DNA from 3 places in the Paenibacillus sp. FSL L8-0340 genome. Region 1 is predicted to be linked to each of the others. Evidence: predicted binding sites of a transcription regulator. Region 1 holds the regulator's gene; each other region holds the start of a gene.
What was found. The regulator LexA, encoded in region 1, represses DNA repair genes until DNA is damaged. The targets are predictions, from matches to a motif close to CGAACATATGTTCG.
Positions count from the first base shown of each region.

Region 2: the regulator LexA is predicted to act here: its motif matches at 1,915-1,928, upstream of NST07_RS26050 (YolD-like family protein).
Region 3: the regulator LexA is predicted to act here: its motif matches at 2,112-2,125, upstream of NST07_RS01125 (putative DNA modification/repair radical SAM protein).

Region 1 is NZ_CP151967.1:4,237,914-4,242,610, reverse strand. Features, by position in the region: gene NST07_RS18990 (TetR/AcrR family transcriptional regulator) at 1-332, shown strand, start outside; gene NST07_RS18985 (multidrug efflux SMR transporter) at 333-710, shown strand; gene NST07_RS18980 (L,D-transpeptidase) at 1,126-1,464, opposite strand; gene lexA (transcriptional repressor LexA) at 1,640-2,266, opposite strand; gene NST07_RS18970 (LysM peptidoglycan-binding domain-containing protein) at 2,560-2,973, shown strand; gene NST07_RS18965 (DUF896 domain-containing protein) at 3,084-3,293, shown strand; gene NST07_RS18960 (hypothetical protein) at 3,344-3,871, shown strand; gene NST07_RS18955 (HAD family hydrolase) at 3,907-4,692, shown strand.
Region 2 is NZ_CP151967.1:5,671,289-5,675,985, reverse strand. Features, by position in the region: gene NST07_RS26070 (glycosyl hydrolase) at 1-127, shown strand, start outside; gene NST07_RS26065 (PH domain-containing protein) at 145-639, opposite strand; gene NST07_RS26060 (hypothetical protein) at 834-1,478, shown strand; gene NST07_RS26055 (hypothetical protein) at 1,569-1,796, opposite strand; gene NST07_RS26050 (YolD-like family protein) at 1,979-2,320, shown strand; gene NST07_RS26045 (hypothetical protein) at 2,941-3,747, opposite strand; gene NST07_RS26040 (ATP-binding cassette domain-containing protein) at 3,744-4,631, opposite strand.
Region 3 is NZ_CP151967.1:222,766-227,462, reverse strand. Features, by position in the region: gene NST07_RS01145 (glycoside hydrolase family 3 C-terminal domain-containing protein) at 1-503, opposite strand, end outside; gene NST07_RS01140 (hypothetical protein) at 708-899, opposite strand; gene NST07_RS01135 (hypothetical protein) at 1,087-1,497, opposite strand; gene NST07_RS01130 (LytTR family DNA-binding domain-containing protein) at 1,490-1,939, opposite strand; gene NST07_RS01125 (putative DNA modification/repair radical SAM protein) at 2,169-3,479, shown strand; gene NST07_RS01120 (TIGR03915 family putative DNA repair protein) at 3,479-4,366, shown strand; partial or broken gene NST07_RS01115 (glucuronyl hydrolase) at 4,529-4,697, opposite strand, start outside.

The DNA.
Region 1 (4,697 bases):
GTGTAGAGCATGACCAGCGAGAAGCTGGTAAATGGAGCAGGGCGTACATTGAATCTACTTTTTATGGTTTTGGAGAAGGCAGTGACATGAACTCGGTGCTGGCAGCAGCTTTATTTACGAATCCAGGGTTGTTGACAAACATGCAGGAGAAATATGCTGAATGGCAACACAATTTTGAAAATGACGGTGTGGATCCACTTCGTGCAACCATTGCCCGACTGGTGACCGACGGACTCTGGTTTGCAGAAAAGTTTGGACTGGCACCGCCAGATCAGGAGTTAAAAGAACGCATTTACAAAGAATTGATGGACGGAGTAAAGGAGGAGAAGTAAGTGCCGTATCTGTTTTTGGCGATATCCATTGCCAGCGAACTTGTAGGAACTTCGATGCTCAAAGCATCGCAAGGATTCACCAAAATTATTCCTGTAATCGTAATGCTGATTAGTTTTATTTGCTCGTTCTTCTTTTTGTCGTTATCACTGAAGACTATTCCATTAAATACGGCCTATGCAATTTGGTCTGGAATCGGGGCGGTAGCTACAGTTCTTATCTCGGTACTGATCTGGAAAGAAAAAATAAATACAGGCAGCGTAATAGGAATAACCTTAATCGTCATTGGTGTGATTGTGCTGAATTTGCTGGGTCCCGGACATGGTTCCTCTGATGAGGCTGCCGAAACACAACAAACCAGCCTTTCCGATAGAGCCTAAGCTGAAGCTGAAGAAATAAAGATCATATACAATTTGTTCCAAACAATAGTATAGTGACGAAATAACAGTACCCTGCCAGAATGGTGGGGTATTTTCATATTCAAGAATACAGGGGAGTGAGTGAAAGTTGTTTGTGCATAGAGGAAATTTATTCCTTAATGGAATTGGCGTGTTTAGCGTATTGATGTGGCTCATATCGGTTGTAGCTTGTATTTACGCATTCGTACTGTTGGTTAAACTTGCCCGGAGAGGAATAATAGCTTTGGATTTGTACATATATGCTAAAAATCGTGAAATACGCGACCGGTATGAATCGGCAGACAGGAAGGACCCATATTAAGCACAATGAAAAACACCCTCGATCATTTTTTTGTGATCCTTAGGGTGTTTTTGCTTTTGTCTGATCACCATGCTGTTAATCCCTTATTGTAACCCGTGTTCCAATAGGCACGATTGCTGCAAGGGCCAGCACATCCTCATTGTACATGCGGATACAGCCATGGGAGACCATATGTCCGATGGAGGAAGGGTCATTCGTTCCATGAATGCCGTAATGTGGTTTGGATAGACCCATCCAGAATGCACCGAAGGGTCCGCCAGGCTTAGGCTGTTTGTTAATGATAGTGTATTCTCCCGCCGGTGTAACGGTAAGCATGGTGCCAATACCGACAGGGAACCCTCTGGTAACGATGTTATTGTCAAGCAAATAAAGCATGCGCTGCGACAAATCAACAATAATCCGATAATTAGGCATAGATTCAGCACTCCTTTGCTATCAGAATATGTGCGGAGTGCTGTTGCTGTTCGAAGGAATTGTTATATGGGATAAACAGAACAAATGTTCGTGATGAGTAAAATGACCATTTGAAAAGGGGAAAGGGCTGCTTCACTTTTTCAAGTGAAGCAGCCCTTAAATATGAACAAAAATATTAATGGATATCGCGGAAGAGACCGATAACTCGTCCCAAAATCGTAACGCGGTTAAGACGGAGGGGTTCATAAGCCGGATTCTCCGGCTGTAGACGAATGTGGTCACGTTCTTTGTAGAATGTCTTGACTGTAGCTTCGTCTTCTTCGGTCATGGCAACGACGATATCGCCGTTGTCAGCAGTCTGCTGCTGGCGGACGATTACATAGTCACCATTCATAATACCTGCTTCCACCATGCTGTCACCGAGAACGGAGAGCATAAATACCTTGTTATCTCCCACATAGTGGGAAGGTAGTGGGAAGTAATCTTCGATATTCTCCGTTGCGGTAATCGGCACCCCGGCGGTGACCTTACCTACGACAGGAATACGGGTAACCGTCTGTACGAATTGATGTACATTCTCGGAATCTTCCTGGCCGAGCAGCTCAATTGCACGCGGTTTCGTAGGGTCGCGGCGGATAAGGCCTTTCTTCTCAAGCCGGTCCAGATGGCCGTGCACTGTGGAGCTTGAGGCCAAGCCTACAGCTTCACCGATTTCCCGGACGGACGGAGGATAACCCTTGCTACGGACTTCGTTACGTATAAATTCCAGGATCGCCAGCTGACGACTCGAAATCTTTGACATCGGAATCAACCCCATATAGTATGTTTGGGAAAATTATAACATAGAACTTCCGTTCGTACAAACATAAGTTCTAACAATCTGAGATTAATAGTGGAAATAGTAGCCTTTTACCATATTAGTATCCAATAACGGTTTGAAAATGGCGGGAAAAGGCAATGCCGGTGCTGAAAACTGACACATTTATGGATACGGAAAAAAAGCGAACAATTGTTCTAAAAAATCTATTGATCAAAACACATGTTCGTGTTATATTATTTTCGAAAGTAAGAACAAGTGTTTGGAGGACGATGACAATGTTAAAATACAGTACATACCGCAGCATCTACGAAGAGGCCGGTGAAGTTAATTCAACTAGAGGACATTCTGCTTCTAATCATATGAATGAAATGAAACAATCCGCCGCCGCTTTATTTTCGGAGATCATAGGACTATGCCGGAAAGAGTATCTGGTGAAGCTAATGCTGGTCTTTATGCTTGTTGTATCGGGATTTACAGTTGTTGGTAATGTTTTTGCGAGTTCAGCATCATTAGTGAAGCAGGAAAAGCGGGTAGTAGTTGAACGCGGAGACACGCTCTGGAGTATCGCCCTTAAGAACAAACCAGCGGGAATGAAGACGGTCGTATATATAGAAGGAATTAAAAAAACAAGCGGTTTGAAGAACGGGAACATTCAGGCCGGAGATATACTGACATTGCCTGTGTATTAACTTCATCATAAGCAGTATAGACTGACGTAAAGAGCTTTCAGGGGGTAGACCTTGACAAGCTCTTTTTCTCATGGCAAAGTTAGAATGAATTTATAGGGGAGGGGAAAGCATTGAATATTGACGAATTGGTCGCACGCATCAATGAACTGGCACGCAAACAGAAGAATGGCGGCCTGAGTGAAGAGGAATTGGCTGAACGGGCCAAGCTCCGCGAGATTTATCTGGGCAACATCCGCAGCAACTTCCGGGCCCAGCTCGACACTATTGAAATCGTGGATAATGATGAGCATGAACAAGGCAACAAGGGACTCAAACATTAGTCCAGTGTGTCTTTTTCATAGATATTACAGGATGACTAGGGGGAACTGACATGGCCCGTTCTTGGGAAAGAATGGTTCAACGCAACACACAGCAGATCAACAAGCAAAGAAAGAAGCAGGGCAAGGATTCCATTTATGCTTCTTCGTCAAAATCAGCTGCGAAAAATAGTGATATCTTTAAGGGCCGCAACATTGCATTTCCTGTTGTTCTAATGCTGCTTGGAATTATGTTCTGGGTGGTAGGCTCGATCGACGAGGCCAGAGGCAGTGGCATCCTTGCCAATTGGCTGGGCGTCGTTCTTTACTTTGCGCTGGCGGCACTTCTATTCTTCCGGCGTCCGTATCTGAAGGTTGAGCGCAACAGAGTGTCTACGATTAAGTATAACCGTGAACGCTGGCTGCAAGCTGGAGATATTGAGAAGATCACTTTGTCCCGTGGAGTGGTCGTGCTTAAATATAAGGGCAAGCGCAAACAGTGGATTTTCTCCAAGCTGATTAACCGCTATAACACTGAGGCCATGGGTGTACGCCTGGAGGAGTTCGGCAAAGCCAATAACATCGAAGTAGTACACGAGTAGGAAGATATAACAGCGTAGGGAGAGGGAGAAATCTAATGCCAATTACCGCCGTACTATTTGATCTTGACGATACATTGCTCTGGGATGAACGGAGTGTTGAAGAAGCCTTCCGCAATGCATGTGAAGCTGCAGGTGACTCCATTGATCCTAAAGAGCTTGAAGTTGCTGTTCGCAGGGAAGCCAGGAATCTTTATGAAACTTATGAGACGTTCCCTTTTACAAAGATGATCGGGATTAATCCTTATGAAGCACTTTGGTCCAATTTCTCAGCTGGAGAACAGCCGGAGTTCCGTAAGCTCCAACAGTTGGCTCCTGTATACCGTAAAGAATCGTGGCGGCGTGGTCTGGCCTCCCTCGGTGTCGAAGATGAGGTGCTTGCCGAAACGCTGGCAGACAGGTTTGCTGCCGAGCGCCGTAGCCTGCCGTACATGTATGAAGAGACGTTACAGGTGCTTGATGCACTACGTGGTAAGGTGAAACTACTGCTGCTTACGAATGGTTGCCCGTCACTGCAGCAGGAGAAGCTCGACGGAGTGCCTGAGCTTATCCCCTATTTTGATCATGTAGTTATCTCAGGCAGCTTTGGCAAAGGAAAACCGGACAAGGATATCTTCCTGCATGCTCTTTCGCTGCTGGATATAACCCCTGAACAAGGGATCATGGTCGGCGACAAACTCACGACGGATATTAAGGGCGGCTTGGCCGCTGGTCTGACTACTGTCTGGATCAACCGTACCGGCAAATTACCAAATCCTGAGATTCAGCCGGATTATAGAATCGGCCATCTCTCTGAGCTCCTCCCCCTGGTACAATCGCTATAGTGTAA
Region 2 (4,697 bases), 1.4 Mb from region 1:
CGGCAAGCTGTATGAGCTGAAGGTGGAGTATTATGAGAACCAGGGCGATGCGAAGGCGGTGTTGATGTGGGAAAGCTCCAGCCAGCCTAAAGATGTTATTCCGGCCGGAGCGTTGTATCTTCCGTAACGGGCTGCTGTGAAAACTTAGATTTGCTCGCGGTAGCTGATGTTGTTGGCAATTTTCTCGTTGCGGACAGCGCCTCGCAGTACATCCTTCACAGACTGCACCTTGCGGATTTTCCGGAACAAAAGCTGTGGTGATGAAGGGTCATCGGAGAATACAGTAAGCGTTCCGATTCCAAGCAGACGTTCCGGAATGGACTGGGCTACTGAGAAATCATTTACCCGCAGCAGTTCAACTTCTTCGAGATCCTTGCCGATAAGTCCGGTCTTGACCATAATCCGCTGACTGGTGATCGTGTAAGTAGTTGTGTTAAGGCGTATAAGGCCTTTGAAGCGGTCGGAAATGCCGGCGGGTTTGCCCTCCCACAGCTTGACTTCCGGACCTGAGCCGGACATTCCTTTAGCTGACGTTTGGTGCGGTGCCGCTGGAACCGTTCCATCGACAGGTGCTCCGCATTTTCCGCAAAATTTGGCGCCATGCTTGTTTTCCGCGCCGCAGGCTGTGCAATAAGCCATAAGGGATCTTCCTCTCTTATTCCGGATGAAATGATTATAGTATACCATTAGATTTCCGGTCACGGCCGGAGATCTTTTACCCACCATGAATACGCTTAATTTTAGGAAAATGATTCATTCGGGCGCATTTTACAATATTTTCATTTGCACTTTGCAAAAGTCGCTATTATTCTGTTAAGTGGAGGGATTCAAAAATGAGAAAAGCTTTACTGACAGGATTACTTATGGTGGTGGTTATCCTCAGCGCCTGCAGCAATAATAGTTCAGCCCCTGCATCAGAAGAAGAAGCGCAGGAGACCGTACAAAACTTCTACGATAAGATGTCACAATTCGATGAAAAGGGCAAGTCTTCCCTGGATAATTTCAACACTACTTTAACCTCTTATTCGACAGGAAAAGCTTCGGACAAGGAGCTGGAGAAAGCGGTCGATCAATTCCAGGATACGACATCGGAAATTGCCGATGAGGTGGGGGATGTGAAAATTTCCAAAAGCCTGCCTAAAGAGGTCCAAACGCTGCTGAATGAATCAATAATCGCTTTTAAAAGTGCGTACTCCATTAAAGAGCAAGCCTCGAAAAGCGCCGTTTCTCCCGACGTTACGGCCGATGAGTTCAATGCAATGAACCAGCAGGCGGATGTGGCGATGCTGTATGGCATTTCCAAGCTGAACGAAGCAAGGGCTGCTGTAGGGCTGATCGAGGACGAGATCGGTACAGAAGCTGCGGGGACTGCGGATGCGGAGTCTGGTACAGCAGAGGGCAGTACGGACGTAAAGCTGGCTCCGACGACAGAGAATAGCACAAATTCCGGGACATCCACCGTTACCGGCGGCAAATAAGGAATACCCACAATTAAAGTTGAGGTCCATCCTTACACAGAATGGTAAAAGGCGCTTCACAGCTGCAGGCTGTGTGCGCCTTTTTGTTCGTTATTTGGAACGGAGCAACCGGTTTTTCCATTTACCGAAGCGGGATTGACTAAACGAAATTCCCTTGTGGTTTATGTAGGCAAGCATTAACGTTACGAGCATGAGGCCAAGGGACATTCCAACCGATATTCCTTTGGTCCAATCTGACAGTGTATTGCTGTTAGCAACAGGAATCATCACTAGTAATAAAGAAGAGATGATAAGAAGCCAAGAAGCATCCTTTTTCAAATGAAGTTCTCCTTTCCATTCATAATATATAATATTATACACCTATTTTCTGGAAAACAGGCAATTCCCTCTGTCATTTATTTCTGGTTGATTAAAAAGCGGGACTCCGGATATAATACAAACATACGTTCGTGTTATACGGAACATAAGTTTAGTATTAACTATCGGGAAGGGGAATGGCAATGACACTCGGCAAGAAGCTGAAAGGCAATGGCCTATGGGAGAGCAGCCGGATGATGCTGCCGGAGCATAAGAGCCGGATTAAAAGAGATGAACGGGAAACGTTGCGCACGATTAAGCCGATTCTGGATGAACAGAAGCTGGAAGAGATCGAGTGTACGCTGGCTCTGTCGCTGCGGGCGCATGTCCGTGTGACGGTTGTGCTGTTTGATCCTTTTGAGCGCAAGCTGCTGAGCGGCTTTGTGACCTCCATTCACACCCACTCGCGCGAATTCAAGCTGCAGTGGGCGGAGGAATGGAAATGGGTCAACGTGGACGATATTTTGGAGGTTTACATTGTTTGATGCTCCGTTGCCGGAAAGCATGCGGATTATATTTTTTTGTACAAACGTAATTCCCACAATGAGCGAAAGTATACCGGCGTACTGAGCGTATACGAATAAATTGAATAAGGTCCCGGAGAAAAATAAGGCAAGCAGCAGCATGTACATGATTATTTTACTGAAATAGTATTTGTTCTTATAGGCTACAGTGGCGTAAATATAGGCCTCTTGCTTGTGAAATCTGCTGCTTGACAGAATAAACAGAGGTATTAGGGAGGCCAGCCGTAATCCTATCGCATGCAAGCTGTCTGAGGACGGGAAATACTGGGCAGCAAGCAGAGGGAGCACCAGCAGCATTAGCTTTTCAGATCCCCTGAAGGCAATCCTCAGCTCGTAAGGGATGATGCTGATGAATTGGGCCTTAAAAGGTGCTGGAGCCGGGGCCGTATAGGCTGGATTCACCGGTACTAGAGATTTCGCCAGTTTCCGGGCTGAGCTGCGTTTGGCTTTTGCCGGTTTGACCCGGGGACGGGAGGTTCCGAAGATCCTTTCATAGCTTGTTAAGGCAACGAGCAGATGCATAAATATAAACGCAACCAGCACAATAACGAGCCTGCTGATTACAAATTTGAACTCCCAAGTCATGGTGTAATCTGAAAAGTGTTGTTATAATCGCCGATCGTCTCAAAAAAGGAAACGGAAGGATCATTTGGACGGGTCAGCGCAAAGTACTGCCTGAACTGGCTGAATACATTCTTAACGATAAACTGCAGACCGGTAACATCGAAGTACGGGTTGATCTCTGTTTTGTTCGCACCGGTGAAGACTATAGAGAGATAGGCGTAGGACAGGATAAACAACAGCAGATTGCCGAGATTTCTGCGCAGCGGGGGGAGTAGCTCCATGCAAACCGTCACGCTGGATAATACATAGATAAAGGGTAAAATCAGCAGTACAAAAGGCATTAAATAGGAAAGAGGCTCAATCGCATAGCTTTCCCCCCTGCTGAGCTGCATGATCAGAGCCATGACTTCAACGGCCAGAGCAACCAGCGCAAGGTAGAGGAAGTTCGCCAAACGTTTAGATTCCGCATATTGATGCACATTTAGGGGAGAGGTAGTATAGTACATCTCCAGTTGCAGCGTAACATCTCTTCCGATGGAGTTTCGGATCAGGAAGATGCCCCCAAAAAGCAGCAGACAGTTAAAAAACAACACCACCAGCAGACCCATCCATACGGAGTTATAGGTCCCTCTGTAGTGCCCGTCAAGGAGACTGTTTTTAATAACGGTGGTTTGGCTGCCGGTAGTATCACTTGCCGGAAAGTAATAATAAGTACAACACGCAAACACGACGATTGTCCACAGAAAGCTTGCTCTTCTTATGCGTTCCTTCACCAGGACGAGAGATATAGACAGAAGATTTAAGGCGGAGGCGGTTCTTGTCATGCTGGTGATTCCCCTTTGATCTTATCCTGGTGGATGAGATAGAGGTAGACATCCTCAAGGGTGGGATAGACCGGCTCGGCCCAGGCGTTTGGCGGTGTTGACGAAAGGACACGGACCTCAATTCCGTCGTTTGATCTATTGCTGCTGCATATGTATTTGTCTTGAAGGGTAGCAAGCCCGCTGTAATCCACGTTCATCTTCCATACCAGGCCTTCTACAAGTTCTGTTAATTGGTTCACGGCTCCAGCCGCCAGAATTCTGCCTTGCTTCATGATAATAATGCTTCCAGCCAGTGCTTCAATATCGGACACAATATGGGTGGAGTAGATCACGGTTGCTTCTTGCGCGGCCTTGGTAATGAGATTCTTCAAATTCACCCGTTCGTCGGGATCGAGTCCCACCGAGGGTTCATCCAGCAGCAGGAACTTGGGATTGTTAAGCAAAGCCTGGGCAATGCCGATCCGCTGCCTCATCCCGCCGGAGTAGCTGGCGATATGCTGGTCACCGACCTCATTTAAGTTAAGCGCACTTAACAGTTCTTGTATTCTGCCCGCTGCATGCCTCTTGGATAATCCTTTTAGAGCGGCAACATACATCAGAAACTCTCGGCCTGACAAGGCCGGGAACAGTCCAAAGGTTTGCGGTAAATAGCCGATCTTGCTTTTATACTCGTTTTGGATTGTGTTGATATCCACACCGTTGCAGTAGACAGTTCCGCTTGTCGGCTTTTTGGCCATGGTCAGAATATTCATCAAGGTGGACTTGCCCGCTCCGTTTGGTCCCAGCAAACCGTAAACCCCTTCGTGAAGCTCCAAATGAACCGGATACAGTGCATGGCTGTTATTCCGGTACACTTGTTCTACATTATGAATAGTGATGTTCACATCTGCCCCCCAAGCCCAGTTTAGGTAAGCAAAATACAAAAGGCACTCCTCTTGGAAGTGCCCTGT
Region 3 (4,697 bases), 3.4 Mb from region 1:
TGCTTCAACATCGCTTTTTCTTCATCATTTAACTGGTAGCTTCCCGGCTCGTTGGCATTATCCTGGTCTTCCCCGGCCGTACGTCCGATCACTACGATAGCTTTATTGGATTTAGCTCTTGCCTCTGACACCAGTTCATCGGTTAAAGGCATCTCCTTCTGGTGCCACGGCTCTGCAGCCCAGCCCCCGCCGCCATTATCAAACGGGTTGCTCTCAATCCACGTTTCATATACAGCTGCCAATGGCTGGTTAATGGAAATGTTCTGTTTATTCCGGAGACCATCCAGCAGGTTGGTTGTATGTGAAACATGGACACTGCCGCCCGAACCGGTTCCGCTGCGATAATAATTCACCTGGGTTCTGCCAAAAATGGCAACGTTGTCGCTTGCCTGAAGCGGAAGAACTTGCCCTTCATTCTTTAACAGCACTGCACCTTCTGCGGCGGCGACTCTGCTGAATTCAGCAAACCCTTCTAATGGAACTCCAAAACTTTGTGTGCTCAATGTATTCTCTCCCTATTGTCATCTCTATACTAATTTCAACAACTTAATATTAATATACAAGCTCAGCTTCTATAAAAGCAAAGTTTCATCATTTAATATTGTGAATATTCGGCTTGTTCATCCACCAGACATTCCTAAACACCCGCTCCAGGAGCGGGTGTTTAGGAAAAGCACCAAGGGACAAGGTCCCCGGCGGCCTGATTTTTATTTTTTACGCCGTTGTTTCGTCATCCGGTTATACATCACAAACGCAGCTATAATCGCGCCGATCATGCCGACGCTGGTCGCCGAATCATTGTCCATGCCAAACAGAAGGCACAGGTTCGTAACCACACTTCTCGTAAGCAGCGCAACCAATATCAGCATCAACGGACGCCAAATGTTATATCCTCTCATCCCTGCAACACCCCTGACCTAATTTTCACAAATCGGCAAACCCACTCAGCCTAAACCATCAATCTAATCTACTATTAGATGCTATTATAGCATAAGTAGGAATGCGCATACATTTTGGCTAGGGTTGCAGAGCCAGGAGTAACTGATTCCTTGGGAATAACACTTTTAGCCCCCGCTCCGCTGCAGCCTATTTCAGTATCTTGTTCAGCTCTTCCACTCTTTTTCGGCTGTCTATTCTAGCGTAGAAATAAAAAGCTATGGTGTGCATTACAACCGACAATAACAGCATTCCGGGCCACCAGGGCAGAATAACGTGAAACATATCTTGTGAAAATAACCAGACAATCAGCATTCCGCCCGCTATCGTAATAATGGAGGAAATCAGAATATTCCAGAACGGCTTTAAGGTGAAATGATTCCATAGGGCATCGTACATTATTCCAAATAATACGGCCGATATTGCAGCAATCCCCGCAACATGCCACAGGTATACCATACTGATCGGTTGGTCCCTATAAAACACCGTTAACAGTAACGTTACCCATAAGGATGTCACCGTAAATACTTGAAAAAAAGAATGCTTGAACTGGCTAATCATGATATCTCCCCCTGAATTGTTTAATGTAATAGCGGCTGACAAAGTAACTGGAATGATCCGTGAGCACCACTTGAATCCTTGCGTTGCCAGTGGATGAAAACTCTTTAATATAGCCCGTATTGATAATGGTTTGATTATTGATTTTCATAAAAAGGGCTGAATCCAGACTTTCATCGACATATTTCAACCGTTTATTGAGCAAATACCTTTCTCCGGTAATTACACGTACGCTGCACATGCGGTCTTCCGCTTCAATTACAGCAACCGTACTCCACCCGATTTGAACATGGCGGTCATTTTTCGCGTTAATCACTACAAGCTTTTTCTCTGCAGTATGAATAGCCTCTTTAATATTCCCCCAATGTTCCTTTTCCGCAGGATGGGTACTTACTTTGGCGACACCCCGGTCTAATGCTGAATCGGCTTCAAATATAACGTTCAATGCTGCATCCTCCTTTCACAACTAATCTTATAAGCAAAACCTTGCTAAAACTATAGTATTGCGTTTTCTTGCAAAATCCTGCGTCTTTGTTGCACGGCGCTGCGACGCATATGCGCTGACACGAAAGGACACCCTTATATGTGTATTTTTATGTATTTGTTTGATTTTGACAAGAACACTTGTTCGGGTTATACTTTTCCCAAGTGAGGGGGATATGAACGTGGATATCATGGATAAACTCGAAATTTTAACCGCTTCGGCCAAATATGATGTGGCCTGTACCTCAAGCGGATCGGACCGCAAAAGTCAGGCCGGAGGTATGGGCAATGCCGTCAGTATGGGCATCTGCCACAGCTTTGCGGCAGACGGCCGCTGCATTTCACTGTTGAAGGTGCTCATGACGAACAGCTGTGTTTATGATTGCGCCTATTGTATCAACCGCAAATCGAACCAGACACGCCGGGCTGCATTTACACCGGAGGAAATCGCAGACCTCACCATGCAGTTCTACCGCCGCAATTACATAGAAGGCCTGTTTCTCAGCTCCGGCATTATGCGTAACCCCGATTATACAACCGAGCAGCTGATTGCCGCTCTGGAGCTGCTGCGGAATGTCCATCACTTCGGGGGCTATATCCATGTGAAGGCGATTCCCGGTGCAGATGATATATTGCTGTCCAGACTCGGCCTGCTCGCCGACCGCATGAGCGTTAACATCGAACTGCCCTCTAAGGAGAGTCTTGGCCGGCTTGCACCAGATAAGAGCAAACAGTCCATTCTGAAACCGATGGCCCTTATTAAAGAGAAGATAAATGAGAATTCTTCAGACATTGTCAAATACAACCATGCTCCCCGCTTCGCACCGGCCGGGCAGAGTACACAAATGATCGTTGGCGCAACACCGGACACCGATTACCAGATTCTTAACCTCACGGAAGGGTTGTACCGGAAGTATGGGCTAAAGCGTATCTTTTACTCTGCCTACACCCCCGTGGTAGAGCATTCGCTGCTGCCTTCCCTGGACACCAAACCGCCGCTCCTGCGGGAACACCGGCTCTATCAGGCTGACTGGCTGCTGCGCTTCTATGGCTTTCAGGCCAAGGAGCTGCTGGATGAAGCAGCGCCCAATTTCAATCCGCTGCTTGATCCCAAATGCAGCTGGGCCATCAATCACCGCGAGCAGTTCCCGGTCGAAATCAACCGCGTGCCGTACGAAACGCTGTTGCGTGTACCGGGCATCGGCGTAAGGAGTGCTCAGCGGATTGTAAAAGCCCGGCGGGCGGGGACATTGGATTTTTACGCGCTGAAGAAGCTCGGTGTCGTGCTGAAGCGCGCTCAATTTTTCATTACCTGTAAGGGAAAAATGCTGGAGGGGTTAAAAGTCGGCGAGCATACCCTGCTTCGTTCACTCATGTCCGGCCAAGAGCTGTCCCCGTTTCTACAGCCGCAGTACGAGCAGCTTTCCCTGTTCGATGACACGTATTTGGCAGCCTTGCCTGCAGCGGGAGCGGCAGAACTGAGGAAAGGAGAATCCTCCTGATGTTCAAGACGGCCGCTCTGGCCTATACCTATGACGGCAGCTTTGAGGGCCTGCTATGCTGCGTGTTCGAGAGCTACCAATGGAAAGAAACTCCGCTCACCATACATTCGGAGGGTGAAGGGCAAGGCATGCTGCTGGAATCCAAATGGATTGAGACCGACAACGCCAAAGCAGGCCGGGTGCTGCGCTCCATACCTCTGCGCATCTGTCCTGAGGCCGAAGAGCTTGTCCGTTTAGGATTCTGGACATGTACGCCAGACAAGGAACTGCTGCTGCTGAACTTTCTGTATCTCGGCTTCACGCATGGCCGCAAAGTTATGGACATGCTTGCCGATGATACCGTGAACGCCTTGCAGAAGGCGGTACAGCATCTGCGGCGGGAAGGGCATCTCTTTCTCGGCTTTGTGCGGTTTTCCGTTTACGGTCCGGTCATGGCAGCGGTGATTGAACCCCGCAACTACGTGCTCCCTGTCATTCAGGAGCATTTCTGCGACCGGTTTCAGGGCGAAAGCTTCATGATCTATGACAAGACCCATAGCATGGCACTGATCCATCAGCCCGGGCAAGAGGCCATTATTCCACTGCAGGAATGGATACCCCCGGAGCCGGATGCGGCTGAGGAGGCCTATCGCCGCCTATGGAAGAAGTTCTATACTGCCATCGGTATTCAGGAGCGCCGCAACGACCGGCTGCGTTCCTCCCTGATGCCCAAACGCTACTGGAAGCAACTTCCGGAAATGGACGGGGGCACTGCGGCGGTACCGGCGCTCACAGCTAAACAGGCGCAAACTGCACGACTGAAGAGCAAGGAGCGGCGTGAATTGCACCAAGTAGAAACAACTGCGTCGCCCTTACAAGGACGAGATTCGTTTCAGCGAGAACGATAAGGACAATTTACAGTACACATTTTCTGATCACACGCATAGAAAGGCGTTTCGCCAGCAGGTAGTTTTTTCAGTGGAGGCTTCTGCTCTAAAAACACAAAGAGCACCCATCCAGGTGCTCTTGCTTATGCTTCTCCAGCTTGAAAGAGCAAGCTTGCTTCCGGCCTACCGCTCGTACCAGTATCCCGGAATGCCCCGCTCCAGCCGCATCAATGCTTCAAGATAGTAATAATCGCCCCAGATGGTGTAGTCATCCGGGGACTCGCCACCTCTGACGGAGTACGAACCATGCTTCAGCAGACCTTCCGCTTCCTCGGCACCCCGAGTGGAATAA